Regions from separate parts of the Cellulomonas sp. Root137 genome, predicted to be linked through region 2. Evidence: riboswitches for the same ligand, from Rfam matches in the RefSeq annotation. Region 2 holds a riboswitch; the other holds the start of a gene.
What was found. A riboswitch is a leader RNA that binds a small molecule or an ion and turns the genes downstream of it on or off. The one in region 2 is predicted to bind cyclic di-AMP.
Positions count from the first base shown of each region.

Region 1: another riboswitch for cyclic di-AMP. It lies ahead of ASD18_RS17740 (C40 family peptidase); the one in region 2 lies ahead of ASD18_RS12125 (C40 family peptidase).

Region 1 covers NZ_LMFG01000004.1:27,716-43,238, reverse strand. Annotated here, with positions in the region: gene rocD (ornithine--oxo-acid transaminase) at 1-870, shown strand, start outside; gene ASD18_RS17760 (hypothetical protein) at 991-2,136, opposite strand; gene ASD18_RS17755 (Lrp/AsnC family transcriptional regulator) at 2,324-2,797, shown strand; gene ASD18_RS17750 (universal stress protein) at 2,794-3,732, opposite strand; gene ASD18_RS17745 (HNH endonuclease) at 3,860-4,321, opposite strand; gene ASD18_RS17740 (C40 family peptidase) at 4,610-5,389, opposite strand; cyclic di-AMP (ydaO/yuaA leader) riboswitch at 5,392-5,557, opposite strand; gene ASD18_RS17735 (metal-dependent transcriptional regulator) at 5,850-6,554, opposite strand; gene serC (phosphoserine transaminase) at 6,695-7,828, shown strand; gene ASD18_RS17725 (hypothetical protein) at 7,886-8,590, opposite strand; gene ASD18_RS17720 (DUF4012 domain-containing protein) at 8,694-10,523, opposite strand; gene ASD18_RS17715 (carboxypeptidase regulatory-like domain-containing protein) at 10,659-15,113, opposite strand; gene ASD18_RS17710 (MFS transporter) at 15,284-15,523, opposite strand, start outside.
Region 2 covers NZ_LMFG01000001.1:2,583,625-2,599,147, forward strand. Annotated here, with positions in the region: gene ASD18_RS12120 (F510_1955 family glycosylhydrolase) at 66-875, shown strand; cyclic di-AMP (ydaO/yuaA leader) riboswitch at 1,128-1,305, shown strand; gene ASD18_RS12125 (C40 family peptidase) at 1,308-2,069, shown strand; gene ASD18_RS21560 (hypothetical protein) at 2,179-2,511, shown strand; gene ASD18_RS21185 (M15 family metallopeptidase) at 3,133-3,597, shown strand; gene ASD18_RS12140 (DUF3105 domain-containing protein) at 3,881-4,585, shown strand; gene ASD18_RS12145 (M23 family metallopeptidase) at 4,896-6,236, shown strand; gene ASD18_RS12150 (glutaredoxin family protein) at 6,457-6,753, shown strand; gene ASD18_RS12155 (hypothetical protein) at 7,278-8,117, shown strand; gene ASD18_RS12160 (hypothetical protein) at 8,179-8,421, shown strand; gene ASD18_RS21065 (hypothetical protein) at 9,382-9,522, opposite strand; gene ASD18_RS12165 (hypothetical protein) at 9,876-10,067, shown strand; gene ASD18_RS12170 (hypothetical protein) at 10,177-14,730, opposite strand.

The DNA.
Region 1 (15,523 bases), on a different contig from region 2:
ACCGCCATCAAGGCCGCACGCAAGTGGGGCTACGACGTCAAGGGCGTGCCCGCCGACCGCGCGACGATCATCGTGGCGGACGGCAACTTCCACGGCCGCACGACCACGATCGTGTCGTTCTCCACGGACCCCGACGCGCGCCGCGGCTTCGGCCCGTACACGCCTGGGTTCCGGGTGGTGCCGTACGGCTCCCTCGAGGCGCTGCGCGACGCGATCGACGAGACCACGGTCGCCGTGCTCCTCGAGCCGATCCAGGGCGAGCAGGGCGTCGTCGTGCCCCCGGACGACTACCTGCCCGGCGTGCGCGCGCTCTGCACGTCGCAGGACGTCCTGTTCATCGCCGACGAGATCCAGTCCGGGCTCGGCCGCACGGGCACCACGCTCGCGTCCGAGCTCTGGGGCGTGAAGCCCGACCTGGTCACCCTGGGCAAGGCGCTCGGCGGCGGGGTGCTCCCCGTGTCGGCCGTCGTCGGCCGCTCCGACGTGCTCGGCGTCCTCACCGCGGGCACCCACGGGTCCACGTTCGGCGGCAACCCGCTGGCGTGCGCGGTCGGCCTCGCGGTCGTCGGCCTGCTGGAGACCGGCGAGCTGCAGGCTCGCGCCACGACGCTCGGGATCGAGTGGGGTGCCCGCCTGGACGCGCTCGTCGACGCCGGCCTGCTGGCCTCGTCGCGCCGCGTGGGCCTCTGGGCGGGGCTGGACGTGGCCGAGGGCCGCGGCACGGGGCGTCAGCTGTGCGAGCGGCTCCTGGCCCGCGGCGTGCTGGCCAAGGACACCCACGGCAGCACGATCCGCCTGGCTCCCCCGCTGACGATCAGCACGGAGGACCTGCACCTGGCCACGGACCGCCTGACGGACGCGCTGCGCTGACACGGACGTCCGAGGAAGTGGCTGCTCGAGCGACCACTTCCTCGGACGCTCGGCGAGTGCACCCCACAACGTCCGAGCATGTGGCTGCCAGGGCAACCAGATGCTCGGACGTTGCGGGTGTCAGCTGAAGCGGACTGCGCCGAAGAGCCAGCCGTTCAGGCCGGCGCCGCCGACCGACATGCTCGACACGTCGGTGCGGCGCATCTGGGCGTCGTGACCGGCGGACCGCGACCAGGCGGAGACCATCGAGGACGCCGAGCCGTTGCTCACGCAGGCCACGATGTTGTCGCCGCCGGAGTGCCAGATGCCGCCCGCGTTGGCCATGGTGATCGCGTGGCTGACCAGGCTGCCGCTGCGGGAGACCGACAGCTGCGAGAGGCCGAGGGAGGCGCGGTAGGCGTTGATCGCGGAGCCGATCGCCGAGACGCTCGACTCGCCGGCACCGGACCCACCGGAACCGCTGCAGACCTTGCCGCCGCTCGGGATGCCCACCGACGGCGCGACGGGCGCGGCGGCGGAGCCGGACGTGGGGGCGGTGGAACGGGCGGTCGACCGCGTCGGCGCCTTCGTGGTGGACCGGGCGGCGGCAGCGGCCTGCGCGGCGGCGGCAGCGGCGGCCTGCTCGGCGGCGATGCGGGCGGTCTCGGCGGCCTGCCACGCGACCTGCGCGTCGACGGCGGCCTTCTCGGGTGCAGCGACCCCGGCGACCAGGGAGCGCAGGGACGCGAGGCTGACGTCGGACGCGGTGAGCGCGGTACCCACGGCACCGCTGGCGCTCGCGAGGGCGGTGCGGGAGGCGTCGCCCGCATTCGGGACGACGAAGAGGACGGCGTTCGCGTGGTCGACGGCGGCCTGTGCGCTCGCCGTCGCGGCGGCGCGGCTGCTCACGTACGCGGTCTGCGCGACGACGGCGTCGGTCTGGCGCTCCACGACCGCGTCGCGGGCGGCGGCCTGCACGGACTGGTCCACGCGGAGGTCCGCCTCGAGCGCCTTGGCCCGCGCCGTCTGGGCCTGCTGCTCGGCGGCGTAGACGCCACCCCCGGCGGCCACGGCGATCGCGACACCGGCCGCGAGGCCGACCCACACCGAGCGACGGACGGCGGCGATGCGGGCCGCGGTCTCCTCGACGAGCGGGGACGGCGCGGTCCGCTGGTGCGGGACATCGACCTGGGTGGGGACGTCGTCGACCACCGGCACGGGTGCACTGATGACCGACGGTCGCTGGCTCGGCACGACGTCGAGCAGCTTCTTGGTGTCCTTGACCACGTCGCCTCCTTCGCGGGACCCCTGCATGCGGCGTGACCGGGGCTCCCTCTCATCTCGGCACGTACAGCGTCCGGCTTGAGGCCAGATGCCCCTTTTGGTGAATCACCCGTTCGGAGTAGTGCCTGGTGCAGGTTGTCAGTTCTTTCGGGCTAACACCAATCGGGGCCCGACCGACGATGATGTGACCGTGACCGACGACTCCGGGCTGGACGCCCTCGACACCGCCATCCTTCGGGTGCTCGCACTCGACGCCCGTGCGACGTTCGCGCAGGTGGGAGAGCACGTCTCGCTGTCCGCACCGGCCGTGAAACGCCGGGTCGACCGGCTCCGCGAGCGCGGGGTGATCCGCGGGTTCACCGTCCGGCTCGATCCGGCGGCCATGGGCTGGCAGACCGAGGCCTTCGTCGAGCTGTTCTGCCAGGGCTCCACCAGCCCGGCGACCATGCGCGCGGCGGTCGAGCACTACCCCGAGGTGGTCGCCGCGAGCACCGTGACCGGGGACGTGGACCTCATGGTGCAGGTGCGGGCGCGGGACATGCGGCACCTGGAGCGGGTGGTGGAGAGGCTCGCCGCGGAGCCGTTCGTGGCGCGCACCCGCTCGACCGTGGTGCTCTCGGCGCTGGTCCGCCGCCCGGACGTCCCGCCGGCCCCGGAGGGCTAACCGGCCACGGCCTCCGCGGTGGCGCACCGGTTGGTGACCACCATGACGGGGCAGTCGGAGTGGTGCAGCACCGCCTGGCTGGTGGAGCCCAGCAGCAGCCCGGCGAACCCGCCGCGGCCGCGCGAGCCGACGACGATCAGGTCGGTGGCCACCGAGAACTCGGTGAGCAGCTCCGCGCCCGTGCCGTCCAGCGCGATCCGCCGGACCGTCACGTCCGGGTGGTCCACCAGCGCGCGGTCCACCACCACGTGCAGACCCTCGGTGACGTCCCGCAGCACCTGCTCGTGGTCCACCGTGGCCGGCAGCCACGCCAGCACCCCGGTCATCGAGCCCACCGGCACGCCCGCGACGGCGGTCAGCTCGGCGCCCCACGCCTCGGCCTCCCCGATGGCGTACCGGAGCGCGTGCTCGGCCTGGGGAGAGCCGTCGACGCCGACGACGATGCGCTTGACCGGACGCGGTGCCGGGATGGGGGCGTCGTCGGGCAGGGTCCGGCCGCCCTCGCGCAGGGGCACGACGACGGTCGGGCAGTACGCGTGCGCCGGCAGGGCCGACGAGACGGTGCCGAGCAGCCGGTCCGCGAACCCGCCGCGCCCCCGCGTGCCGACGACGGCGAGCCGGACCTGGTGCGACAGGTCGACGAGCACGCCGGCGGCGTCGCCCGTGTGCACCTTGGCCGTCACGGGGATCCCCAGGGGTGCCACCCGCTGCGTGGCCTCGGCGAGCACCGCCTTGGCGCCCTCCTGGATGGCCGTGTCGTCGAGCGCCGCATAGCCGCCGTCGAGCGAGGCCGCCGTGAACGACGGGAGCGAGTAGCTGCAGACGAGCCGGATGCCCCACCCGTGGGCCCTGGCCTGCGCGGCCGCCCAGTCGAGCGCGTGCAGGCTCGCCGCGGACCCGTCCACCCCGACGAGGACCACATCGTCACGCGTCATCCGGAGCCTCCGTGCTCGTGCCGAGCCCACCGTGCGCTCGTCCCAGTGTCTCCCACCAGTGCGCCGATGCACCCGTGAGTAGCCGGAATGATGCCATACGTTGGTGGATTCTTGACGAAGACGAGAGTCAGGCCACCACGTACTGGGACCACAGCGGCTCGGAGCGGACCGATGTGGTGCCGAACGCGACCGACCACCGCGGAGCCCGAGGGACGAACGGCAGCTCCCAGCCGATCTCGTGCAGCAGGCGGTCGGCCTTGCGGTGGTTGCAGCGCACGCAGGCGGCGACGACGTTGGTCCACTCGTGGCGGCCGCCGCGCGAGCGCGGGTTCACGTGGTCCACGGTGTCCGCTCCCCCGCCGCAGTAGGCGCAGCGGTGGTTGTCGCGCTGCAGCACCGTGCGGCGGGTGGGGGGCACCGGGCGGCGCACCGGGACGTGCACGTAGCGCGTCAGGCACAGGACGACCGGGAGGGGCACGGACACGTGCTCGGAGTGCAGCAGGCGACCGTCGGTCTCGAGCACGGTCGCCTTGCCGGACATGACGAGCACCACGGCGCGCCGCAGGCTCACGATGCACAGGGGTTCCATGCTGGCGTTGAGCAGCAGGGTGCGTGCTCCGGACGCGATCAGCCCTGGTGAGCCGACCTCAGTGGCTGCCCCACCGACGGCCTCGGTGGACAGCTTCGACGCATTCATGAGCACGGCGTTCTCCCGACCTCGGGGGTCGAACCGGCTGGCTGCCGGCCCGGCGAAGCGAAGCAACAGCGTGGTGCACGGCCAGAGTACGCGCCGGTCGGTGCGGAGGGCCGCAGGAAACCGACGAGGCCCCGACGACATCGATGTCGTCGGGGCCTCGTCGTAGAACGCGGTTCGGTGTCAGCCGATCCGGATGAAGACGGGCGAGCTCTGCCAGATGGCGCGGAACTGGATCGTCTTGCCCGGGCGGGGCGAGTCGATCTGCTCGTTGCCGCCGGCGTAGATCGAGATGTGGCCGGGGCTCCAGATGAGGTCACCAGGCTGGGCGTCCGCCCGCGAGACGATGGTGCCCGCAGCCTTCTGTCCGGCCGAGGTGCGCGGCAGGGAGATCCCGAGCTGCGCGAACACGTAGCTGGTGAAGCCCGAGCAGTCGAAGCCGGCCGGGGTGGTGCCGCCGGAGAGGTACGGGGTGCCGACGTAGCGGGCCGCGATCTCCAGGACCGCGTTGCCGGAGACCGACGACGGGGCCGGTGCGTTGGCGACCGCCGGAGCGGCTGCGGCGGTGGTCGTGGCGGCACGCGTGGTGCTGCGCGACGCAACGGCGGCCTTCACCTTGACCGGCGGCGGGGGCGGCGGCGTCTCGGCCGTCACGACCGGGGCGTCGAACGTCCACGCGGCCTCGACCGGGGCGGTCACGACGGGGGCGGTGTTCAGCACGGCGCGGGCCGAGGCCGTCAGCGCTGCGGTGTCCACGGCGGGGAGTGCGCCTGCGTCACCACCGGGGGCGGCGCTGGCGGGCGAGCCGAGCATCGAGACGACGAGGCCCGACGATGCGGCGACGACGGCTGTACGGCGTCCGACGGTGCCCATCTGGTCCGAGGCGGCTGCAGCAAACTCGGTCAAGGGCGTCGATGGACGGCGCGCCGCACGATGGCGGGCGCGAGTGGTGCTCACGGTCACGCGTTGCCTCTCCTGATGCCTACGAGGTCAGCTGTCGGGTTCGGGTGGGAGAACACCCGGCCGTGTCCCCGATCGAGATCGGATCTCCGGCTTCACCCCAAGGACACCGAACTTCCGGTGCCCGCAATTGGGTCCCCCGCCCCTGCCGGCGGTCAGTGCGGACCTCGTGGCGGCGGCAGGGTTAGGCGTTCCGCTCGAGGGCTTCTCCGGAGGAGGGTTCTGGAGAAGCAGGTCGAACGTACAGGACGCCCGCGGCGATTGTCACGTTCCGATCACGGAAATCTCTGCTCTTGTCGGACACGCGTCTTGGACGCGTGGTCCGAACTCCGAGGTGACCTGCAAAGACGCCGATCAGAGGCGTGGGAGCGCGCGCACGGATCACACCCACGAGGGATCGCGAAGATCACGGTCGTGCGGGACGGAGCACTCCCAGGGGCCGCCCAGGGGCCTCTCAGACGGGTCAGCGGGCCCCGACGAAGATGTGCCGCGCGACGTCCTCGGGCAGGTCCAGCACGGTCTCCGACCCGGGCGTCGACACCGTCACGGTGCCGAGGCTGCGCTCGATGGCGATCTCCTGGTGCGGGAGCACCCCGGCTTCCGCCAGCCGCGTGAGCAGCTCGACGTCCACCTGGAGCGGCTCCGCGATGCGGGCCACGACGGCCCGCTCGACGCCGTCGGCACCCTGCTCGCCGCGGTAGGTCACCAGCGACGTGACGCCGTCGAGGAAGCTCACGTGCGTGGTCTCCTCGCCGATCTCCCCCAGGCCCGGGATCGGGTTGCCGTAAGGGTCGAAGTGGGGGTGGTCGAGCAGCGACGCGAGCCGCTTCTCCACTCGCTCGCTCATCACGTGCTCCCAGCGGCAGGCCTCCTCGTGCACGTACGGCCACTCCAGGCCGATGACGTCCGTGAGCAGGCGCTCGGCCAGCCGGTGCTTGCGCATGACGCGGACGGCCTTGCTCATGCCCAGCTCCGTCAGCTCGAGGTGGCGGTCGCCGGTGACGACCACCAGCCCGTCGCGCTCCATGCGGGCCACCGTCTGCGAGACCGTCGGCCCCGAGTGCCCCAGCCGCTCCGCGATGCGGGCGCGCAGGGGGGTGATGCCTTCCTCGGTGAGCTCGTAGACCGTCTTGAGGTACATCTCCGTCGTGTCGATCAGGTCGCTCACTGCAAGGCCTCCCGCGTCGGGTCGTCGTCGCACGGAGGCCCCAGCCGGGATGGGGCGCGCGCTGTCACAGATTAGTTGGTCGAGCCGACAGTCGGGGGCGGGGTCCGCGACTGTCCGCCAGACCAACTAACCTCAGCGACGTGCCCGATGCTCACGAGATCACGATCCCCGCGCACCTGCTGCCCGCGGACGGCCGCTTCGGCTCCGGCCCCTCGAAGATCCGGCGCGCCCAGGTGGACGCGCTGGCCGGACCCGCCGCGGAGCTGTTGGGCACCTCGCACCGGCAGGCCCCCGTCCGCGCTCTCGTCGGACGCGTGCGAGCCGGGCTCGCCGCCCTGTTCGACCTGCCCGAGGGCTACGAGATCGTGCTGGGCAACGGCGGCTCCACCCTGTTCTGGGACGTGGCGACCCTCTGCCTGATCGAGGACCGGGCGGCGTTCGGCACGTTCGGCGAGTTCGGTGCCAAGTTCGCGGCCGCCGCGACCCGTGCCCCGTTCGTCGGCGAGCCCGTGGTCACCAGCGCGGAACCCGGCGGCGTGGCGGTGCCGGCCTTCGCGGACGGCGTCGACACCTACGCGTGGCCGCACAACGAGACGTCCACCGGCGTCGCCGCGCCCGTGCGCCGGGTCGCCGGCTCGCACGCGCAGGGCGCGCTGGTCCTCGTCGACGGCACGTCGGGCGCCGGGGGCCTGGCGGTCGACGTGGCCCAGACGGACGTCTACTACTTCGCGCCGCAGAAGTCGTTCGCCTCCGACGGCGGCCTGTGGCTCGCCGCCGCCTCCCCCGCCGCGATCGAACGTGCCGCCCGGCTCGAGTCGGGCGGGCGGTGGATCCCCGAGTCGCTCTCGTTCACCACGGCCCTGGCCAACTCGCGGCTCGACCAGACGCTGAACACGCCGGCCATCGCGACCCTCGTGCTCCTGGCCGAGCAGCTCGACTGGATCCTCGGCAACGGCGGCCTGGCCTGGGCCGCGCACCGGACCGCGACGTCGGCCGGCCACCTGTACGGCTGGGCGGACTCGCGCGACTGGGCGACGCCCTTCGTCGCCGACCCCGCGCTGCGCTCCAACGTCGTCGGCACCATCGACCTCGACCCCGAGATCGAGGCCCCGACGGTGGCGCGCGTGCTGCGCGCCCACGGCGTCGTCGACGTCGAGCCCTACCGGAAGCTGGGCCGCAACCAGCTGCGCGTGGCCATGTACCCGGCGGTCGAACCGGAGGACGTGCTGGCCCTCACCGCCTGCGTCGACCACGTGGTGGACCAGCTCGTCTGAGCGTGGGCCCGCCTCCCGCGGTCAGCGCGGGAGGCGGAGTCGGTGTGCTTGTGGGGGTCAGGCCGTCGGACGGCGGCGACGGGCGATCGAGACGAGCGCCACGGCGAGCGCGCCGACCAGGACGAGCGCACCGCCGGCCAGCAGCAGCGGCTGGACCTCCGAGCCGGTGGCGGAGAGCACGGCGGCCGTCGGGTTGTCGACGAGGACCTCGCTGTCCTCCGGGTCGGTGTTGCAGGTGGGGGTCGACGGCGGGTACGCGACCGTGACGGTGGCCTCGGGGTTCACCTGGAACAGCACCTGCACGCTCGGTCGCACCCAGTCGAACTCGTCGCCCTCGACCCAGGAGCCGTCGGACAGCTGCGTCCAGCCGGGCCAGTCGATGCCGCGCCCGTCGGGACCGGCCACCGCGCCCGGCCAGTTGACCGTGCCGCTGAGCGGCTGGTCCGCGTAGATCACGTCAGGACCGCTGGGGTTCACGAAGGTGATCGTCGTCGTGGTGCTCGGCGAGCCGATCACCTCGAGCGCGTAGTTCAGCTTCGGCACGTCGTTGTCGCAGACCGGCGCCTTGACCAGCACGTTGAGCTGGCAGGCGCGCGGGGCGCCGTAGCCGTCGACCTTGTCGATGCAGCCGTACACCGGCTCGGCCGTCTCGGAGACGGAGGGCGACGGGCTGGGGCCCTCCGCCGAGGAGGGCAGCGCGCCGGCGAGGGCGACGAAGACTGCGAGGAACGCGACGACCGCGCCCCGTACGAGCCTGACCATGATCGTGCCCCTGTCGGCTAATCGGACATTTCGGTCCCCATTGTGTCCTGCCGTCGGGGGTTTACACATGGGCATAACGGGTGATTTCGGACGTTTCGCCCGTTCACTCTCCCGGGGAGCACGTCGCCGTGACCAGGCCTGGGCTGGTGAGCGTGGGCGTGGTCCACACGTCGACCCGGCCGTCGCGGACCGGCACGTCGAACCGGTAGGTCTCCCGCGCGCCGGGCTCGAGCCAGGAGGTCACCACCTGCACGTTGCGGCCGGCTGACTGCCCGGTGCCCCCGGAGACGGCGCCCTCGTTCCGCCCGAGCGCCTCCAGCGGCGCACCCACCGGCGCGTACACGGTGATGTTCGTCGCGAGCCACCCGGTCGGCAGCGAGGTGAAGCTCCACCCGGTGACGTACCGCGGGAACGTCGCCACGTCCGCGGGCGGCCGGTAGTCGAGGTCGAGGCGGACCGTCGCGGTGGGCTCCGGGCCGTCGCAGCGCAGGTCCTCGACCGTCACGGCAGTGCTCAGGTAGTAGCCGAGCTTACCCGCGGTGCCGTCGTTGAGGAACACCCCCGTGGCGTCCGGGAACGGGCCGGTGAGGAAGGCAGCGCCCACGCTCGTCGCCACCAGCCTCTTCTGCTCCTCGGGGTGCGCCGACCACATCCGCAGCCGGCCCTCGGCACCCGCCCGGGCCAGCGCGTCGACGACGGCCCGCGAGTCGCCCTGGCCGGCACCGACCGCGCGGAAGATCGTCGACGCGACCCCCGTGTAGAAGGCGTCGCCCGCGGCCGCGTCGTCGCCGAACGTGAGGTACGCGTCGCGCAGCAGGACCTGCAGGACGTTCCCGGCGTCGATCTGCTGACCGCTCGGCTCCGTGACCGCGCCCGTGGCGCCGAGCAGGTAGGAGACCGCCACGGGGTCGGTGGCGATGACCCCGTCCACGTGCGTGCCGATGTCCCGCTCCCAGCGGGCCGTCAGCAGCTCGGCGCTCCGCGGGAAGTCGGGGGTCATCACCGCGTTCTGCACCCAGCGGCCCAGCCGGTCGGTGTCGAAGCGCAGCTCCTCGTCGCTCAGCGGCAGGATCGAGGTCTCGATCCCCGGCAGGTCCGCGGTGGTGCGCTGCTCGGTGAGGTCGATGGTGCCGTCGTCGGCCTTGAGCACGGCGAACGCCCCGACGATCCCCCCGGCGCTGCGCAGCTCCGAGGAGTTCAGCGAGACCAGGAGGTACGTGCGCGGGCCGTCGACGCCGAGCATCGGCGGCAGGAGCGCGGCCACCTGGGCGCCCGCGTCGAGCGCACCCGTGACCTGGGCCAGCCCGTCCTGCAGCTGGGTCACGGGCCCGGCGAGCTGCGGGACGAGCGCCTCGGTGTCGATCGCGGCCACCGCGGCCTGCGCCGTGTGGGCGCTCGCGGCGGCGGCCGCGATGTCCGGGGCCGCCTCCACCAGGGGGGCGAGGTCGATCCGACCGTCCGTGCCGCGCGCCTCCTGGGCGTGCAGGACGTCGTCGATGCGCCCGACGGCCGGCAACGCGTCGCGCACCACGTCGTCGAGCGAGACGGAGACCACCCGGACGGCCTCGAGCTGCGCGCCCACCCACGGCACGTGCTCGGCCACCCGCCACACCGGGTCCGACGTCGCCCGGCGGGCGGCCGCGAGATCCGCCTGGATCTCCGGGAGGCGGGCCTCGATCTGCTGCGTGTCACCGTCACCGACCACGCTGCGCAGGTCGACCACCACGTCCTTGGCGGAGAGCAGCGCGGTGCCGGCCTGGTAGCCGCGGAACGCCAGCCAGCCGGCGGCGACCACCAGCACGACGAGGACGACGAGGATGCCGAACGCGATGCGGCGGGCAGTTCGGCGGCGGCGTCGGGGAGGTTCGACGGTGGGTTCGTCGCCGGGCGCGGTCGCCTCAGGCGCGCGCGGCTCGTCGACGGTGGCACTCACCCACTGATCGTGACATCTCGGACATCTCGGACGACATGCCTGGGCGTCCTCTTCACCCGAGCATCCACCCGGACGGACGCCGCAGGTCCGGCCCGAGGAGTTCCCCGGACCGGACCTGTGGTGGTCGTGCGCTCGTCAGCTCCCCGAGATGTACCCGACCACGTCGGCGGCCACGTGCACCGTCCCGCCGGGTGACATGTCGGAGTAGAGGTTGACGATCCCGTCGTCCGGCAGCGCCACCACCACGAGGTTCGGGACGTCGCGTCCCGGCACGTAGTTGATGGTCGACGCCGTGGGCGGGGTGGTCGATCCGGTCGCGTTCGGGTAGACCCGCAGGTTGCCGAGCGCGGACGGGCCGATCGCCGTCACGTTGAGCACGACGGCCGACGCGTCGGCCGGGATGCCCCCGGTGCCCGGGAGGTGCACCTGGTAGACCGTCCGGGCCTGGAGGGCGCCGGCGATCGTCCCGAGGTGACCGGTGCCCGGCCGGGTGTCGAGCACGCGGGTCGGCGTCAGCGCCGAGTACGTGGTGTCACCGACCACGTAGCCCGTGACGTCGAGGATCACCTGGACCGGCGAGGTGCCCACGGAGGCGGTGGTGTCCGAGTAGAACGACACCTTTCCCGAGGCGGGCAGGTCGACGATCGTCGCGTTGGCCTTGTCCTTGCCGGCGGCGAAGTTGACCACCGACGCGTTGGGCACGGCCTGGCCGGCCGGGAAGACCCGCAGGTTGCCCTGCGCGGTCGCCCCGGTGACCGTGGCGTTGAGGATCACGGCGCTGGCGTCCGCCGGCACCCCGGCGACGCCGGTGACCTGGACCGTCTGGACCGTGCGCGGTGCCACGGGTCCGTTGACCGTGCCGACGTGCGCCGACCCGGCACGGGTGTCGACGAGCCGCCGGGACGCCTGCGTGACGATCCCCGCGTCCGGCATGGTGAAGCCGGTGACGTCGAGGAGCACGCCCACGGTGCCGCTGCTCCTGGTGAAGTAGCAGACCTTGCCGTTGGCGGGCAGCTGCACGAACGCCGCGTTGGCGACGTCCGCGCCGGGCTCGAAGTTGACGGTCGAGCCCGCCGGCGGCGCGGTGGCACCGGCGCCGTCGGAGTCCGGGTACACGACCACGTAGCCGAGCGCCGACGGGTGGACCGTCGTCACGTTGAGCACCACGCCCGACGCGCCGACCGGGACGCCGTTGGTGCCGGCGATCTGCACGCACGTGGGCGTACCCGGCACGACGGCCGGGGAGCTCACCGCGCGCTGCGGCGTCTGCGACACCACACCGTCCGCCACGTCGACGAAGAGGAACGACGCGCTCGTCGTCGAGGTCCCCGCCGGCGTGGTCACCCGGACCGGCACCGTGCCCGCGGCGTGCGCGGGGGCGACGACCGAGACCTGCGTGGCCGAGACCACCTCGAGGCCCGTGCCCGGGGTGTCGCCGAACGTGACCGCCGTGGCGCCCGTGAAGGACGTCCCGGTGACGGTGACGCGGACGTTCCCGTCGGTGGTCGCCACCGCGGGCGAGACCGTCGAGACGGTCGGACCCGCGGGGACGACGGACTGCGCGAGCGTGGCGGTGCTCGCCCCGTACGTGCCGTCACCCGCGAACGAGGCCGTGACCGAGTGCGTCCCGGCCGCGAGACCGGTCGGCGAGTACGAGGCGACGCCTGCGACCGCCGGCACGCTGACCGGGGTCCCGCCGTCGACCGCGAACTGCACCAGGCCCGTCGGCGTGCCCGCGGCGGACGTGACCGTCGCGGTGAACGTGACCGCCTGGCCGACCGTGACGGACGGCGCCGAGCTGGTGAGCGCCAGCGCGGTCGGCTCGGGTGCGTACGTCAGCGTCGCCGGGCTGCTCGCGCCGCCCAGCTCGGTGGTGACGACGACCGGCACCTCGCCCGCCGCGTGCGGCGGGACGGTCGCGCGCAGCGACGTGGCGGAGTCGACGACCACGCCGGTCGCCGGAGCCCCGCCGACCGTGACGCTCGCGCTCGGGTCGAAGCCCGTGCCCGTGATCGTCACCTGGGTACCGCCGACCGCGCTGACCGTGGCCGGTGAGACAGCCGCGACGGTGGGGGCCGGCGCGGGCTCGCCGGGGTCGAACTCGACCGAGCCCCAGGCCTCGTCATAGGTCGCGCTGCCGCTGTACAGGGCGTTCAGCTCGAAGTACTCGATCGCGGGATCGGGTGTGAAGGTGAACGACGCCCGCCCCTGCGCGTTCAGCGCGGCGTCCGCATACCGGCCGTTGGCGTAGAAGTCGACGGTGCCGGAGGGCGTGCCCGAGGCTCCGGAGACGTCGATCGTGACGGTCACGGGGCGACCGTTCACCGGCGTGCTGGGCGCAAGGGACATCTCCACCTCGGGGACCACGGAACCCCGGGGCGGCAGCGCGATGTCGATGTTCTCCACGGGGGCGCCCACCGCCGCGGGCAGGCGCGTCGCGTGCGAGTAGCGCGGCGTGCCGGTCGCACCGGCGTAGTAGGTGCCGACGCCGGAGTAGTCGGACCCCCACGGCTCCGCGCTGAGGGTCGCGCTGGCCAGGACGGTCACGTCCCCGGCACGGATGCCCGTGACACGGTAGTCACCGTTCTCGTCCGTGTTGCCCGTGCCGCCGTAGCCGGCAGGGCTGACGCTCTCGACCCAGACCGCCGCGTTGCGCACGGGGGTCCCGTCCGGTCGCGTGATGGTGCCCGAGACGATCGCGCCGCGCTGGAGCCGGGTGTCGGGCACCTGCTGCTCCGGACCCGTGCCGATCGTGATCTTCTGCGGCGACTCGGGGACGCCGCCGTCCGGGTAGTAACCGGAGAGCAGGTCAGAGCTCATGGGCGCACTGACGTAGAGCGACACCGCCCCCGGCCGCAGGCCGCGCAGCGTGTACGTGCCGGTCGCGTCGGTGGAGGCCGAGAGGTTCATGCCGTCGCTGCTGTGCGCGGACACGAAGGCGCCCTGCACCGCGACGCCGTCGGGGTCGAGCACGCGTCCTGTGAGCGAGACCCCGCGCTCGAGCGCGACATCCTCGAGCTCGGTGCGCACGCCTGCGGTGATCGTGACCGGCGTCGCGGAGTCGGAGCCGCCCGCGTCGAGGTACCACTCGTTCGCCCACGCGCTGCCCGTCGGCGCCTGGACCTGGAAGGCCCAGCTGCCCGGCGCCAGTCCGCCCAGGGAGTAGTACCCCTCGGAGTCGGTCGTGGTCGAGTTCACGTAGCCCGCCCCGGCGAACCGCGGGCTCGCCATGACCCAGGCGTTGGCCACCGGGTGACCGTCTGCGTCGAGGACGCGGCCCTCGACAGCGCCCGCGGGCTCGAGCTGGGCGTCGACGCCCGTGACCGTGCCCGAGCCCGTGGAGGTCACGAGATCGGCATCCATGTACTCGTGGGCGTTGTCGTAGTACTCACCGCGCAGGAGAGATCCCGTCGCGCCCTGGAACTGCACCCGGTAAGAACCGGCCGTCAGGCCGGCGGCCCGATACGTGCCGTCGACCCCGGTCGTCGCCCCCACGATGGCACCTCCCGTCGAGGGGGAGAGGAACACGTTCGCGTCGGCGACCGGGTCGCCCGCGGCGTCCGTGACCGTCCCGGTGATCGCGCCGCCGTCCGCGAAGGTGACGTCACCGAGCGGCGTCGTCTGTCCGGCGACGACCGTGAGCGGCGTCGCGCCGGCCTGGGTGGTTGCCCCCTGCCAGTACTGCGTGACCATGCCACCGCCGTACGGAGGGTCGAACCGCACGACGTAGGTGCCCTGCGCGAGGTTCTTGGAGAACGTGCCGTCGAGCAGGGTCGGGGCCGTCGTCATCGTGCCGTCCGTGGTGCTGGTGAAGTTCACCGACGCCCAGGAGACCGGTGCGCCGGCGTGCAGCAGGCGGCCGGTGACGATCGCGGCCACCGGCATCACGATGTCTTTGCCCTGCAGCTGTGCGAGGTCGGCGACGGGGACGATCTGCGCGGCCGGGCTCGACCCGCCGTAGTAGCTGTCCACGAGTGCGGAGCCCCACGACGAGGCGAAGATGCGGTAGTCGCCGGATCGCAGGCCGCCGACGTGGTACTCACCGTTCTCGTCGGTGGTCGCGTAGCGGCCCATGCCCATGAGGTCCGTGGGGGTCACCGAGATCGACGCCCCGACGACCGGGGCGCCGGTGGAGTCGGTGACGCGACCGTCGACGCTGGCGCCGAGCCCGAGTGCGGCACTCACGGCGGTCGTCTGGTCGGCCACGACCGTCACGACGGAGGCCGAGGCGGACGTCGCAGCGTTGTCGTAGAACTCGCCCATCAGGTCGCTCGAACCCATGGTGCTGAACTCGACCCGGTAGGTGCCGGGCTCCACGTCGTCGAGGAGGTACGTGCCGTCCTCGTTCGCGTTCCACGAGTAGTAGTTCCACTCGCCGGTCGCGGTCGACTGTGCACTCACGGCGACCGCCGACGGCGACTCACCCGCGGGCACCGAGACGGTGCCGGCGATGGCGCCGTTGCCCGGCATCGTCGCGGCCGCAGGAAGCGATGCGCCCCCGACAACCAGGGCCGCGAGGCCCACCATGGCGGCGAGACGTCGCCCGCCCGCCTTCCACCGGTCGGCCCTGACCGGGCTCGTTCGACGCATGCTTCTCCCCTTCGGAACGGCGGGTGCTGCCCGTTCGGGGAGGCCGCCTGGACGCGCGCTGTGCGTGTACCAAGGCGGACGGTAGCGGTGCGTTCCGACATCGCGCGGGGCTTCGGCGACCCCGGACCGAGCAATGGTGATATACCCGGGCAACCGAGCGGGTGAAATTCTCAGGCGGCGGTCTGGCGGTCCGCGGCTTCCTGGGTGGCGAGCCGGGAGGCGGTCTCCGCGCGGCGGTCGGGCAGGGTCGGGTAGAGCACCTCGAGGTGGGGCCGGGTGCGCACGTGGTACCGCACCGTGACGTCCCACTTCTTCCACGCCCACAGCGCGGCACCGGTGGCGACGAGCAGCGCGGAGATCGAGCCGATGCCGATGGCCCAGCGCGGGCCGTACGTCTCACCGATCCACCC
Region 2 (15,523 bases):
CTGCCATGCCCACCCCCTGGACGACTCACCAAGCCCGCCGACGCGCCCTCTCAACGGCTGCCATCGTGCTGGTTCTGGCCAGTTGCTCGGTGCCCGCGACCGAGCAGACGGAGGGCACGGCACAAGTCCCGAGAGGGCGGGGTCTACCCAGCGACCATGTGCACGGTATTGCGTTCAACCCCGCCGACGACAAGGTCTACCTGGCCACCCACGATGGCCTGTTCCGCTATGACGACACCGGTCCCGCCCGGGTTGGCCCCGTGATCGACCTGATGGGCTTCACCGCCGCAGGCCCCGACCACTTCTACTCCTCGGGCCACCCCGGGGCCGGCGTGGACATGGCCAACCCGGTCGGGCTGATCGAGTCCACCGACGCCGGCGAGACCTGGTCGACCCTCTCGCGCGAAGGTCAGACCGACTTTCACAGCCTCACCGCGTCCGAGGTTGGCGTCGCCGGCTTCGACGGAGCCGCAGTGCTAAGTACGCCCGACGGGCAGGCCTGGACAACACTGGAACCTCCCGTTGCCACCTTCGCCCTCGCGGCCTCGCCGGACGGCACGACCCTGCTCGTCACAAGCCAGTCCGGGCCCGCACGTTCCACCGACGGCGGCGACACATGGGACGTCGTCCCGGAAGCGCCGCTACTGCAGCTCGCGTACTTCTCCGACGACCAGACGGTGGTCGGGGTCGCACCTGACGGCATTGTCTTCCTCAGCACCGACGCCGGAGCGACCTGGGACCAGCGCGGGACCGTCGAACAAGCACCCCAGGCTCTTGCCGCCCGTGCCCAGCGCAACGGCCAGCTCGAGATTCTCGTCGTCATCGAGGGCGCCCTCCTACGATCCGTCGACAACGGATTTACATTCGCCGACTGACGCTCGCAAGCCGAGCTGACCGCTGTCGCCCCGAACGCGCCAGAGGGGTGAGCGCCATGGGGCCATGTCGCCAGGCGCCGGCGGAAGAGAACCGCCGAGCGGGAACCAGATTCACCCCCGATGACCTGTGACGCTCGCGCCTGTCCGTTCGTCCGTTTCGGATGAAGGTTTCATGAAGTCGGGCAGGTTACGGCCAGACCGGACCGGATCGATGCCTACGATCGTCGGAGCCGGGACACCCCTGGCACGGTCTTCTGGTGGGCGCCGAGCCCTGCCACCGCCCGAAGGCTCCGCAGATCATCGATGGCAGGGACGGGGGAACCAAGATCGTGGACGCTCAAGCAGCGTCCTTGGGGTGAAGCCAGCACCACTGGCCGGGCGACTCTCTCCCGAACCCGACAGCTCACCTCGCAGGCGTCCGAGAGGACATCCATGCCCGCACGCCACCGCGCCGCTCGCCGCCCGCTGACTGCTCTCGACGACCTCGCCGCGGCATCTGCCGACGGCATGGCGACAGCCGGGAGACGCTCAGCGGCCGCCGTCATCACCTCCGGCCTCGTCATGTCGATGTCCGGCACCCCCGCCTTCGCGGCGCGCACCTCGGAAGCCGGCGCGCTCAGCGGCTCGGTGGACACCGCGCGACTGACGCAGGACGCCCGCGCGGTTCTCGAGCAGCAGGTGGTTGCCCCGTCGAACGTCGAATGGACCTTCGAGGCGCCTGCCGTGACCGCCGTTGCGCCGGCCCCCGCGCCGGAGCCGGAGTCCGTGCCGGTGGCGGTGGCGTCTCGATCCCGGGAGCGCACGGCTGCACCAGCCGCAACGGTGACCGCCGAGCCCACGGTCGCCGTGCCGGCGAGCGCCAACGGCAACGCGATCGTCGAGATCGCCGCCCGCTACGTCGGGGTGCCCTACGTCTACGGCGGCTCGACCCCCGACGGCTTCGACTGCTCCGGCTTCACGTCCTACGTCTTCGCGCAGGTCGGCATCTCGCTGCCGCGCACCTCCTCCGCGCAGCGCAACGTCGGCACCGTCGTCTCGCGCGCCGACGCGCAGCCCGGCGATCTGATCTGGTCCCCGGGCCACATCGCGATCTACGCGGGTGACGGCCTCCAGGTCGACGCCCCCCGCCCCGGCAAGACGATCCAGATCAGGGAGATCTGGCAGTCCAGCCCGATCTTCATCCGAGTGGGCTGACGGTCCGTTGCCCGGCAATCCTGACACTTCACTGCGGCCTGTACCTCCCAGTGGAAGTGGCACTGCGCCTCGGCCGTCCAAACCCGGCCTGACAGCGTGCTCCCTGTGCGTGGGCGAGACTCTGGGCGACTCTGACGAGCGTGCAGGAGGCCAGCTCGCTCGCCTCCGCGAGCTCGACTCGCTCGGCATCGCGCGTCTGACGTTGGCCGAGTGCCTCGACGAGTGCAATCGAGGCGACGTCATCGTCGCCCGTTCTGCGCGATCTGGGCGGCGCCGATCGGGCCGCCCTGTGTGGCTGGAGCGGGTCGCTGGCGATGAGCTGACCGGCGCGCTGGCGAACTGGCTCGACCAGGGCGGACCTGGACGCGCGCCCATGCCCGCCAGCCTCGAGCCGCTCGTCATCGACAGGTCGAAGGAGCATGCGGGCCAGGTGTCGCCCTAGTCGTCCCGCCAGCATCAGTTGGTGATTCTCCTCGGCCGCTTCCCAGCGCCGCGAGAAACACGTCAGGCGGAGGCCGTCGCGGGAGCGCTTCGCCGACCCCCAGAAGCGGCTCCGATGGGGCATCTTCATGGAACCTTGACGGCGTCGCAGGCAGGAGTTCGTCATCCACGCCGATGATCGAAGAGGCGCGACCGTCGCGCACGGCCGCTACGGCCGATCCCTGTGAAGAGACAGGCGGGCCATGACGACCACGCAGCGCTGGCCGGAGATCGATGACGTCACCGCTTCGGCCCGACGGACGGCCGCGTGAGCTCGTCGCTCAAGGAAGGGCCGCTCCCCACGCGGCGCTCTCTGCGCCACGAAGACCGTAGATCTGTTCGCACGCGGGTCGCTCGGAACCGAAACCCTGCGTCGCTGGTGAGGGCCGGATTGCTCGCGACGATGGTGGCTGTGTTCGTTGCACTGCAACCGTGGGGGGATCCGGGTCCTGCCCAAGCGTCCGCTCCGGTGGTCACGGGACCCACGACCGTGCAGGCGCTGAGCGCTCCAGACGCTCTGACTCCGCCGGCGTCCTTGCTGAGCTCTGAGAACCCTCGCGAAGGCGGCGTCGCCGCGTCGCGGATGGCCGACCGCACCGAGCTGTCGGGCTGCTCCGGGATCTTCAGCGGCCGGGGGAGCAACGGGCGCCTGGCCAAGTCCGACCTGTGCGACCTGTGGCAGAAGCCGTACAGGGACCGTGCAGACGCGGTCGCGACCATCACCGACCTGAACTCCGCTTACACCGCCCGGTTCGGGGAGCCGATCTGCCTGTCGTCCGGGTACCGCACCATCGAGGAACAGGCAGCTCTTCGTTCCCAGAAGGGTGGCCTGGCGGCACCTGCCGGACAGAGCAACCACGGGTGGGGCCTCGCGGTCGACCTGTGCCCGGAGGCGTACGCCGCGGAGCGGGGGAAGTGGCTACATGACGTCGGGCCCGTCTACGGGTGGGCGAACCCCGACTGGGCGCACCGGGGCGGAGACGGCCCATACGAGCCCTGGCACTGGGAGTTCGTACCTGGTGTCGAGGCACTGGCCGACGGTTCCTGAGCGTGGCAGGCGTCCGCCGCCGGCCGGAGCCCTTGACGCGGGTTGCCGGCGCGGCCCGGATCCCGAGCGCTCGGCTCGCCCTGAATGCCGCACGCCAACTCCGTGCAGTCCTGCGCGAGCAGGGGTTCCGTCGGGACGCGCGTCTTCAGCAAATCTTCGTCGTTCGGCAAGCGAAAACGCCTTGCCGATGGCCCATCGTGGGCATGCCCGACCGCGGGTGCCGTTTCGGTGAGACCCGAACGCGTGTGGCGCGGGCCCCGAAGCACAACACCTAGGAGCCCACGTGAGCCCAGACGGCAAGCGTTCGAACGACCGAGCAGCCCGCAAGGAACGCCTGCTGCAGCTCCAAGCCGCCCAGAGGCGCGCCGAGCGCCGTCGGACGGTGCTCATCGTCGGGATCGTGGCCGCAACGCTGCTCGCACTGATCATCCCCACGGTCGTCATCCTCACCAACGAGCAGCGGCGCAATGATGCCGTCGAGGCCGCGGCGAGCGCCCCCATCCAGGGTGAGCAGGAACTCCCGGTGTCGGCGGCCACGCACGTCGACGGAGACGTGCAGTACGCGGACGTCACCCAGCCGACCGCCGAGCCCACGCCCGCACTCGAGGACCCGGCCGAGCAGGGCACGCTGCTGCCCCCCGTCGGCGGGGACCACGATCCGCTCCCGCAGACTTGCGGGTTCTACAGCGAGCCCATCCGCGACGAGAACGCCGTGCACTCCCTCGAGCACGGCGCGGTGTGGATCGCCTACCGGCCAGGCCTCGGCGACGCCGGAGCGGAGAGACTGCGCGTACTGGCTGACGAGAACCCCTACCTGCTGGTCAGCCCCTACGATGGACTGGCGGCACCGCTGGTCGCCACGGCCTGGGGCGTCCGACTGGAGCTCCCTTCTGTCGACGACGCGCGACTGGAGCCGTTCCTCACCCGCTACCTCCAGGGAGAGCAAGCCCCCGAGCCCGGCGCCTCGTGCGAGGGCGTCGGTGGGTAGAGCCACGAAGGGCGAGGCGCGTGCCACGCCCGAGGTGCGAGAGGCCAGGACCGAGATCAGGAGCACCCAACTCCCGCCTGATCGGGAGCGATCGGATGCCGACCGGGGTGAACCAGAGGTCGCTGTCGCGTGTCACGCCCTCGGGGCGCGACGTCGCGCACGTAGCCTGCGGGCGGCCGCGCCTGACACCCTGCTCCCGATCCCGGCCACCCCGCACATGTCGACGCGCTTTCGCGGTACGCCGCCGCCCCCTTCCGCCGTATCCACCCGTCGCCTCAGGCGGCGGGTGGGTGCGGTTCTCCTCGCCGCCGTGATCGCCCTGATGGGTACCGGAGGGGCGAGCTACGCCGACGGCATCGACGACCGCCGCGCAGAAGCGGAGCGCCGCAGTGCCGCCGCCGAGCGACGCGCCGAGGAGCTGGAGGCGTCCATCGAGGGACTCAGCAGCGAGCTGAGTCAGGCGGCCCTCGACCTCCAGGCCACCGAAGCACGCCTTCCCGAGGCACAGGCTGAACTGGAAGCTGCCCGCGCCGCCCTGGAGGCCACCCAGCGTGAGGCAGCCATGGTCGCCAGCCGACTGCAGGACGCGACCGACCTTCGAGGCAGCCTGACGGCCACCATCGCTGCTGACCGTGCCGACGAGGCCGAGCTTCGTGACGCCCTGGGTGCGATGGCGCGCGAGGCCTACCGAGGCGGACCCGGTCTCTCCGCCCTGGACGTCATGCTCGACGCCGAGAACGCCACCGACTTCCTCGACAACGCCCGCCTCGTCGACGCGGCCCTGGCTAGTCAGTCGCGGATCCTGAACGAGCTGCGCGAGGTGGACGCCACCAACCGCAACAGCGAGGCCCGCCTGAGTGCCGTCACCGACCGCGTGGCGGAGCTCAAGCAGCAGGCCGAGGCCAAGGTTGTCGCCGCCGACGAGGCACGGAGCGTCGCGCAGGCGCACGAGGACGAGATCACCCAGCTCATCGCGGACCAGAGCGCCAAGCGGGACGTGATCGCGGCGCTCAAGTCCCAGGCCGAGACCGAGCAGGCGGAGATCGACGCCCAGCAGGCGGCCATCGAGCGCGACCTCGTCGCGATCATCGCCGAGCAACGGGCCGCCCGCGAGGCTGCCGAGGCCGCGGCACGAGCCGCCGCCGAGGCTGCCGCGAGAGCCGCCGCAGAAGCGGCCGGCCGAGAGCCACCACTCCCACCTCCGCCGACGCCGGTGCAACCGCCGTCGGGGTCCGTCTCTGGAGCTCTGTTCGGCAACCCGACCGCGATCAACCCGATGTACGTCACGTCGGAGTACGGGATGCGGCTGCACCCGATTCTTGGGTACGTGCGCCTACACGCCGGCATTGACCTGCGGACCGGGTGCAACACCGCTCTGTACGCGCCGCGCGCCGGGACCGTGCTCTGGTCGCAGTGGCGCAACGGCTTCGGCAACCAGGTGATGCTCGACTACGGGACCGTCCAGGGGAACGCGGTGATGAGCAGCTCCAACCACCTCACCCTCTCGGTCGTCAAAGCCGGACAGAGCGTCGCCAAGGGCCAGCTCGTCGGCTACTCCGGGAACACCGGGTTGTCCGGCGCCTGCCACCTGCACTTCGAGGTCTACGTCAACGGCTCGACCGTGAACCCGCGACCGCTTCTCGGCCTTTAGCTCGAAGTCGCCGTCGGACAGAACGACAACCTGCCGACGGGTGCCCTTCCAAGCAATCGGGTGATCCTTCCCTGAAGACCTGCTGGCGCGAGCATGTCGCCGGTCATCCCGATCGCCGGCCAACCCGTGAAGAGTTTCATCGAACCTTGATCGAACGGAACGCAGCCGTTCGAGGACCGTGGGTGACACTGACCTCTCAGCCAGACGCCAGGGAGCGCCCGTGTCCGTTCTACTTCGTCCGCCGGTGCGGATCACAGTCGTCAAGAAGGCGGCGTGCCAACTCTGTGACCAGGCGAACGCGGTCCTGGCCGAACTTGCCATGGACCACCCGATCGAAGTCAATGTCCTGGACGCGCAGTCCGAAGTCGGGCGATACCTCGTCGCTCGGCACCGTCCACCGCTCGCACCACTCGTCCTCGTCGACGATGTCTACTTCTCCGCCGGCCCGCTGCCGCGCCGCAAGCTCGAACGCACCCTCACGGTGCTGTCCACTCGCGACGCAAGCGTCGCCGGCTGAGCGCTCGGCACGGACCGGCGCAGACGTCGCGGTCCCGCATCGCCGTCACTGACCAGCACAGCCGCTGCGAAGAGGACGAGCGCGCCGACACACGTGCCACCGACGATCGGTCGCACACGCCCCTAGACACGTCGCTAACAACGCGAGCATCTTGGGATTCTCGATTGTGTAGACGCGGGGGGCGCGATGTACTGCATTGTTGAGCGGAGCTACTTCCCGGATGATCAGTTCGAGTGGGCGCGCGTATGGTCGCCCGACGGCACTAGTTCGAGCACCCGGTTAGTACACAGCTTGGATCACACGACGGACGCGCAGAGAGTCAGGAAGCGCGCCGACGGCGAGTACGTGGAGTTGCCGGACGGAGAGCCGCGAACAGTTCCGCCTCCTGAGCCCGTCCTTCCGAGCCTGGATGCAGATGTCGTCGTCGCGTCCGGCGACGGCGGGGCCTCAGGGGACGCGTCGGATGCCGGGCATGCCACGGATGCGTATGAGCGTGGACCCGAAGGTGCTCGAGGAGAGGGCCGTTGACTCCGCCGGGGGGCTTCAACCCCGACGAACTCGGGTGGCCGGACGCCACGACGGCCGGTGAGAAGGAGGCCGTCGTCAAGGCGAAAGCCGAGATGCGTGTAGCGCGGGACGCCGACCGACTGGCAGCGGCCTCACAAGAGCAGAAGGCCCGCTTCGAAGCTGACCTCGACAACCTGCAGCAGTTCGCCAAGGACTACAGCACCGTAGGCGTGGGCATCCTCGAGCGACGTCAGGCCGGAGCCCGCACTGTGCAAACTGCGGCCACGGCCGTTGCGACGCTTTACACAGGCATCTTGGCCTTGGCGTTCTCGGTGTCAGACAACCCGTTGCCAGCGCGCGGGCTCCTTACGCCACTGTTCCTTGGTCTAGCAGTTGTCCTTTCCACCTACTACCTGGCCTGGGCCAAGATCGAACGTCCGGAAGGTAACGCACAGGTCCCGGTCGGACCCCCGGGTGAGGACGTCACTGCCAACATCGTCGATCGCGCTCGTGTACTCGTGGAGCTCGTCACAGAGGCGGCGCGCAGCAAGGCCTACGCGTTGCGCGCGAGCGTCGTGGCGCTTGCAGTCGGCTTGGCGTACCTCGCCCTGCCGTTCGTCAGCTTCGGAGCGTCAACGGCCGCGCCCGCCCTCGCAGATTGGCCGCCTGCCACCGTCGGCCAGGGTGAGGTCCTGGAACTCGCCGAACTCCGTTATGCCGAGCAGGTGAAGGAAGTCGCTGCGGGGCGGCAAGTGAAGACACTCCCGGATCCGGGGCGCGAGGTGCTTGTCATCGCGGTCGCCGGTGCCCTCGGGGGTGGGCTAGTCCTGGCCGCGTGGTTCCGAGGACGTCGATAGCGTCTTCGCTCGTCGATCGCAACCCGGCGAACTCCTCGACCTCCGTCGGCTCGTCCGCGAGATGCCGGGTTCGCTCGAGCGCCGCCTCAAGGAGTCGATCGACGACTATGCGTGTGGCCTCGCTGCCGTCGATTGGCCCAAGCTCGGCGAGGCCGACCGCGGTGCCACGGTCGACGAGTCCGCCGTCGGGCCGCTCGAGCTCGCCGCGAGCTCCGCGGCATCCATCGCCTCGAACGTCAGGTCGATACCGATCGCAAGCGGAACGCCGAGACTCAGCCTCTGCGTGGCGTCGCTGGCGGCGTAGAGCAGCCGATTGTGTGCCGGATCACGCGAGAACGTGCACAGGAGGTTCCGGACGACGAGAGCAGGAGCAGCGGCGCGCTCGAGGAGGGCTTGAGGACGAAAGTGGGCCGTGACTCTGTGGGCACCGCGCGGCGGACCTGCAGCTGCGACGAGATTGCGAGTGGCCTGCATGCCATGACGACTTTCGTGTCAGGCAGGAGAACGCCGTTCGCGGATGATCGCCGATGACCATCTTCGCTGGCCAGACGCACGAGCGACTGTCCGCGACCGTCTGCGGACACGAACGAACGGAAACGGGTTGCTACATGGCCCGAGGTACCACGGCGACACTGGGACGGCACGGTCGACTGCATGAAGATGCATGGCCACAGTGCACCGTCAGCCGCCGGCAGTTCGGCGCCGCGCGTCGTCAGTGCTTCGGCCCCCGAATTCCCCACCTCTTAAGGATTCCTTGCTCGTCGCGAACCCACTCTCGACCTGCGTTGTCCCGAAAAGAGAGCCGTATCGGGGCATCATCGAGGGCAGGTTTCTGCATTAGGCCATGTTCTGCGCGGCCAGGTGCGACGACGCGAAGGGACTCAATGTCGGCGCTAGGTTCGCCGTCCTCGACGCTGAACTTGACGTCCCAAATTGGCTCTTCACTCGCGTTCTGGATGACCACGAATGTCGTGCCCTTGCGAAACTCCATCCACGCGGCGACACGCTGGGCCTGCTGCTGCTCGTTTGTGGTCCGCCGCTCACTACGGTCGCGGTTCGTCCGGAGCTCTGCTGTGGCGCCCAGTCCCACCGCCGCCAGTGTTGCCCCGATAGTCCCGATCGCCGTCGCCGTATCTTGCCAAGTCGCCGCATCTGCCACGGGCTGAAGGCATGTGCCACCGCTCTGCTGGCGCCGCCGACACGCTTCGGTTCAGCAGTGTCGAACGTCGGCCCTCCTCGTCGAGAGGCCGAGTCGGTCGAGGGTTCAGGGAAGTCCCGGGGTGGCGGCGACCCCGTCCACGATCCGCGCCCCGGCGGCGAGCCAGCCGGCGACCTCGGTCGGCCAGGGGGCGGAGATCCTCAGGACCACCTCGCCCTGCATCCGCTCGACTGTGCCGGGCACCACCAGGTACAGACCACGGCTAGCGACCCCCCGGAGCACAGCCCTCATCTCCCTTCCGCCCCGTCGCGACGCCCTGGGCCAGCCGGCTCATGCGGCCGGCCATCCGCACGGGCGTGAGCATCGGTGTGGGCTAAGGCTCTGGAGCCTTCGAGCGCCGCGAGAAGAAGGCCATGAGGCGAGCCTGTCGGCCTCCGGACCAACGGTCCAGACTTCGGCGAACGGAGCCTCGTCAAGCGCTCGACGCGCCACCCCGACAGCCACTCCTAGGCCGGCGCACGCCGCGCACGACAAATCACTAGCGCGCGATCGGGTGAGTCGAGCCCATGCGGTGGCTAGAAATGTCATGCTCCCGAGCCATGAAGCTTCCGTGGGTGCTCGTCACCGTGCTCGCCCTCCTCCTCGCCAGCTACGTCGCGAACGACCGCATCATGGCCTGGGACGAGGACCAGTTGGCGGAGCACTGTGCGGAGCTGCGCGCGCACGAGGGCGCCGACTGGATCGGCTGCCTGACCGACCCGGCGAACGACCGCTGGCCGGTGGACTTCTAGGGGACCTCGAGGCACTCGGGCCGCCGCCGCTGCTGGCCTTGCCAGCCAGGCTCCCCTCCAGGCGGTAGGGGTTCTGGGAAGGGTCGCCACGTGCGGGCCGCAACGTGACCTACTTTCCGACCGACTGAATGTAAGCCGCGAACACGCGCCCGCCGATCTCGTCGCCAAGAAGGTCCACGAGAGCAGCAACGACTCGGCTCGTTGCCTCCGGTCCCATTGAATCGAGGAGACCCTGGGACAAGATGTCGACGAGAGGTCCTAGCGATTCCGCCTCCTTGTAGTGCCGCTCACGGAGGTCTTCCGCAGCAGCGATGACGAGTTCCGTAACACGTCCTGCGTCATTGGGAAGGTCGGCATCGTCCACGGAGCCTGCTCCCTCGCGGGCGGCCGTGAAGAATGGATCGGCGAAGAAGATCACCCAGGCCAGCAGCGCTGAGACGACCCTCGGCCGCGCCGCGGGGACCGTTGCCATCGCCAAGCCGTTCGCGGCGAGGTACGCCCACAACGCGATCGTCTCAGGGCTCATGGCCTGGGGGCGGTGCAGGATGATCGACTTGAACTCGGTGAAGGCCTGCGGGATGTTGCTCCACGCGGCGGGTCGCGAGATGGCGATTGCGAATGGACTCTCGGCCTTCCACTCTGCCTCGCTCGCCAGAACGTCCCACGGTTCGACGATCGGCAGATCAACTACCCGATGCTGCCGCAGCGAAGCGACGGCGGCAGCAACGCCGGCTTCGTCCTCGAGTACTCGGACTAGGTCCAGCGACCCGAAAGCCGGGACCCCCATCGAGCGCGCGAACTGTCGCATGACGCTGTCGTCTGCCCAGAGTGGCAGGCCAAGTTCCTGCGCGACGGTGATGGGGCTGAGCCATCGGTCGCGCTCCGTAGCGTCCGCGACGGGTGCGACTCGGAGATCGTTGACTTCAGACCAGACCAGTTCGACCGCGTCTGCATGCGCTTGCGCTTCCTCGAGTGAGGTGTGGATCACCACGGGTAGCTGCCGGCGGATGTCCCATCCGAGTGTTGCCGTCGACTTCATGGCCAAGCTGGTTCGAGCGCGCGCGACGTCTTCTCGCATAGGGGCCGGAACCATGACCGAGTCGAAGTGCGCGGCGAGCTTTCTGAATCGATGGCCGGTCCACGAGGCGACGACGAGCGCAGTCGTGTCCACGACGACCCTGCGACCAATTGCGGCGCGCGCCGATGCCTCGCCGACTCCTCCATCGTCGTCCACAGCCATGACGTAGCCGAGGTCCTGTCGGATGACGCTCTCCGTGCATGTCCGGCCGGCGGCCTCAGTCAGTACGGCGAGTGGGAATCTGCCAGCGCGAACCTCGATTGCGAGTTCTTCGAGTGCCTGCTGTTGAGCGTCGCCGCTGCGCAGGAACTCAACCAGCGGTTCGAGGTTGTCGTCTTCGATCTGAATCTGTGTGATGGACGCATTCTCACCGTGCCGCTCGAAATAACCCTCCGCGTACGCACGAAAATCAGCGATCTGCGAGTCGGTGAAGTTCTTATCCGGCGCCATCAGCACGACCGACATTGATGCCGCGGCGATCTGCTCGTCGTCTGCCCAATCGGCCGCCGCGCGCATGAACATCGCGTACAGTCTAGGGTCGCCTAGGTCAGGGCCAGGCGGGCGAGTTCGCATTGCGCCGAGCGCGCGCTGCTCGTCGAGGGCGCGGCTAAGAACGGAAAGGAAGAGAAGTGCTTTTCCTCGCTCATTGAAACTCAGAGCCGGGGCTTCGAGTAGCGCGCTCAGTGCCTTGTCGAACCTTTCCAGAAAATACGACGCCTCGGCGAGGCGCCAGTACTCCACCTCCGGAACGGGGAGGTGCTTATCGGACCACTCTTGGATGACCTGCCTAGTCCGGGTCGCTAGTTCCTGCCAGTTGCTCTTGCTTCGAGCAACGCTCTGTAGGGCCCGGAGCACCTTAAGGCGAACTGGTTTGACGTCGTCACGGCCCAGAAGAGTGAGTCCGATCTCGCGAGCGGTCTCGGATAGGCCGTTGTCCGTCGCGATCTCGAGTGCCTCGGTGGCAAGTGGGACGTCTCCGCGGGAAAGGCCCTCGTTGAACACGAGACGGGCGGCTTCCTCGGCTCGGCCGCTGGCGACAAGAGCATCGGCGTGCACCTCAAGGGCGAGCTCATTGCGATCGATACCACGGACCAGTCGCAAAGCGCTCTCCGGGTCGCCCTGGCTGAGGGCAGCCCGGGCGCGCATCACGTCGGCAAGGTCGGAGTCGAGTTGGCCGAGGCTCTCGATGTGCGACGTCACCTCAGCCTGCTCTGTGTCGCTGAGTGAGTTGAACCGGCGACAGAGGGCCATAAGCGCCTGGAAGTCGCTGTGATGCTCTCCACGAGACTGCTTCAGAGCCGAGAAGAGGGCCTCTTTTGCCTCGGCGGCCATCTGCGGGCGGCTCCCGAGAACCGCTGCCCGCATTAGTTCTCCCTCGACGCGGTCGGGGTTCTTCGCTGCGAGCTCGAGGGCAAGCTCATCTCTTCCGGAGATCCGCGCAATGTAGGCCGCCAGGCGCATGACCTCCGGATCGCGAGCCTCGCGCTGCGAAGCGACTCCATCGGGCGTCGGCAACAGGAGACGCAACGAGCCAAGAATGTCGCCCTGAATCGCCCGCGCACGGGCGGCGACGGCGAGCGCTCTCCCGGTCGAGCCGCCCCAGTCGGCGAGCACGTCACGCACACGCAGGGCATCGGCCTCCACTTCCATTGCCCGCCGGGAGACTGCATCATCAACTTCAATTGAAGTCCGCCCCGCCGTCGAGACCAGTACCCCTAGCATCGTCTGAGCAAGCGTTAGCCGCGTCCCTTCGGCATCTGGCCGCAAGCTCATCGCCCACTGAGCGAGCCGCAACCCGTCATCGGCCAGATCGCGCGTAACCGGGTTTCCGCGCAAGGTGCGCGCTGCAAGGCCGGACCGGATACCCAGCTGGTCGGCCGCGCCCGGCGCAAGCATCATCTGCGCAAGTTGCCGCAACACGGTGGCAGCGATGAGGTCCCTTAGCTCTGGCTCGATCGCGACGATCTTGAAAGGGACCGAAGGCTGGCGCAGTGTGCCGGACTCGTCGGTCAGGCCTAGCGTCGCGAGCGCAAGTTCCGCGCGGGCCTTGGATTCGGCGAGGTCCTGGTCCAGGACTGCACGGTAGAACTCAATGACCGTGCCGTACCGCTCGACTACCTCGGGATCGAGACCGTCCAGGACCTTGGATTCGGGGGTGCTCTCGTCGTCATCATCGGGGTCCTTCCCGATGCGCTCGAGCCGAGCGGCCAGCATGAAGTACGCGCTGGCGTCAACATCGCCGGTGAGCCCGGCGGCGTTTGCCGCCTGCTCGAAAGCACGCCAAGCAATCTTCGAGCCAGCGAGCGTCGCCAGAGATCCCACCAAGGCCCAGCCGTCTCCGGTGTCATCCTCGCGCAGCCATGCCGGCGGACGGTGGAGAGCACGGCTCAGCCACGTCGCCGCCGTGATGCCAGCACGTCGCATTTCGGCTAGCGCGTTCTTCGCATCGGCCGCCCGGCCGGGGGAGCGGCGTTCAAGTCGAGTCATCCACATCTCGATGGCTCCCGGCAGCGGAAGCTCCGGAGTGTCCGCGTTCGCGCCGGGTGGGTCGTCGGGAGCCACAGCCGGCAGAGCACTGCGCCTGAAGTCGTCAGGGTGAGCAAATACCAGGATGTCGCGCAGCATGGCCGCCGCGTTCCCGGCCGCGAGTGGCTGGAGGTCGTCGTTCCCGGGTTGGGACTTGTCACCGACGAAGTCGGACAGACCGCGAACGGCGAGTACCGGCAGGTCGTGAATGTCGGACCCGGCGGCGAGGCCAAACGATTCCATATCGAGTGCGGCCGCGTCCTGATACCGCTCATGGATCGCGCGCATGACTGGCCCGTCTGGATCCGCCTGGACGGCCTCGACTGACACGATTGGCGCGACGTACCCATGCGCGTGGTTGGCATCGTAGTGCTGGCTGCGCGAGGACGACGTCCACGCGCTTTCGGCTATGCAGGCGTTCACCACAGCTAGCAGCGGTGCGGGCACGGAGTAGGAGTTGGCTCTTCCGAGCAACTGCGATCCGGTCTCAGCCGGCACCTGCTTGCCTGCGTAAGGGTTGTGGATCCTGCTCGCCACCACGACGTCCCCATGGCGGTGGTCAGCGAGTTTGAGACCGGCGGCCGTGCCGACGAACGCGACGACATTCGCATTCAGCTCGCGTGCCGCGAGCCCGACGAGTGCCGCGGACGTCGCGTTTCCCATCCCCGCACGAGCCAGGAAGACCGTCCAGTTGATGTGATCCCCTGGCACTTCTCCCCGCACCAGCCAGATGCCCCCCGTCCGAGCTCGCTCGGTGTTGAGAAGCCGGTTGCGCACTTCGGTGTGCTCTAGTTCCACCGCGGTTACAACCAGTGCGACGCGGGCTTGCGGCGACCCCGAGAGCTCCCGGAGCTCGGCGACATCCGCAGTAGTGGTCCACCGCGTCGCTCGCCCCTCCTTCGCCGAGAGAACCAGACCTCTTTCCTGCAGGATCTTCAGCGTCCGGTTGGCGGTGTTAGGCGCCACGCCCGCGATGTCGGCCACCTGTCGACCGCTCAGCGGTTGAGCAGATCGCCGCAGCATCCGGACGATGTTGAGTTCTAGGGCGGTCAACGTCATGTGGTGAGTGTGACACCGTGCCTATCGCATGTGCAATGCCGCCGATCGGTTGCGCATGCAGTGTGCGTGCGTCGCGCGCAGCGCCCGGATGACGGGGGTGCCCGCGAACCCGAGGGCCTGCGGTACAACGCCTCAGCCAGCCATCCACGCGGCCCGTCGCGGACGGACCGCTCAACCGCTCTTCTAGAGCGGGGTCCGCCAGTCCCGAATCTCCGTCTGATCCAAGACGATGAGGACCTCGCCGTTGGCGTGTGCGCGCGCGCCAGCCTGATCAACTGCTGTCCGGAGGTCTGGATGCCTTCTGTACGCGCGCGACGAACCAGGTCCGAACTCCGGCCACCGAGACCCATCGCGCTTCACTTGGCGCACCTGCAAAGTACGACCGATGCCGTCCGAGACCGCCGCACCGCGGCACACAGCGTCAACGGCACTCGAGACGGTGATGTCCAGCAGCATGGCAACCATCTTCACATTTCGCGTTACGGAACCGATTGCCACGGCGTCAATCACCGCATCTGCCGAATGTGCCGCCGTATGCCGGAGATCTGCAAAGTTTCTCATTAGAGACTCTGTCGACACATTGCCCGGGAATCTGGGATCAACGACCTTCCAGACACCGGTTAGTTCCCCCCAGCCTCTGGGTAGCCCAACGAGATGCACAATTGCCTCAACGTCGCTGGTCTGCACGTTGCTGCCCGCCCACGCAAAGAACAAATCGTGCCCCACTAGACTGCCCGACGAGAACGACGTAAGTGTTTCGGCGAGGTCGTTCACAAGACCGGGGCGCATGGCA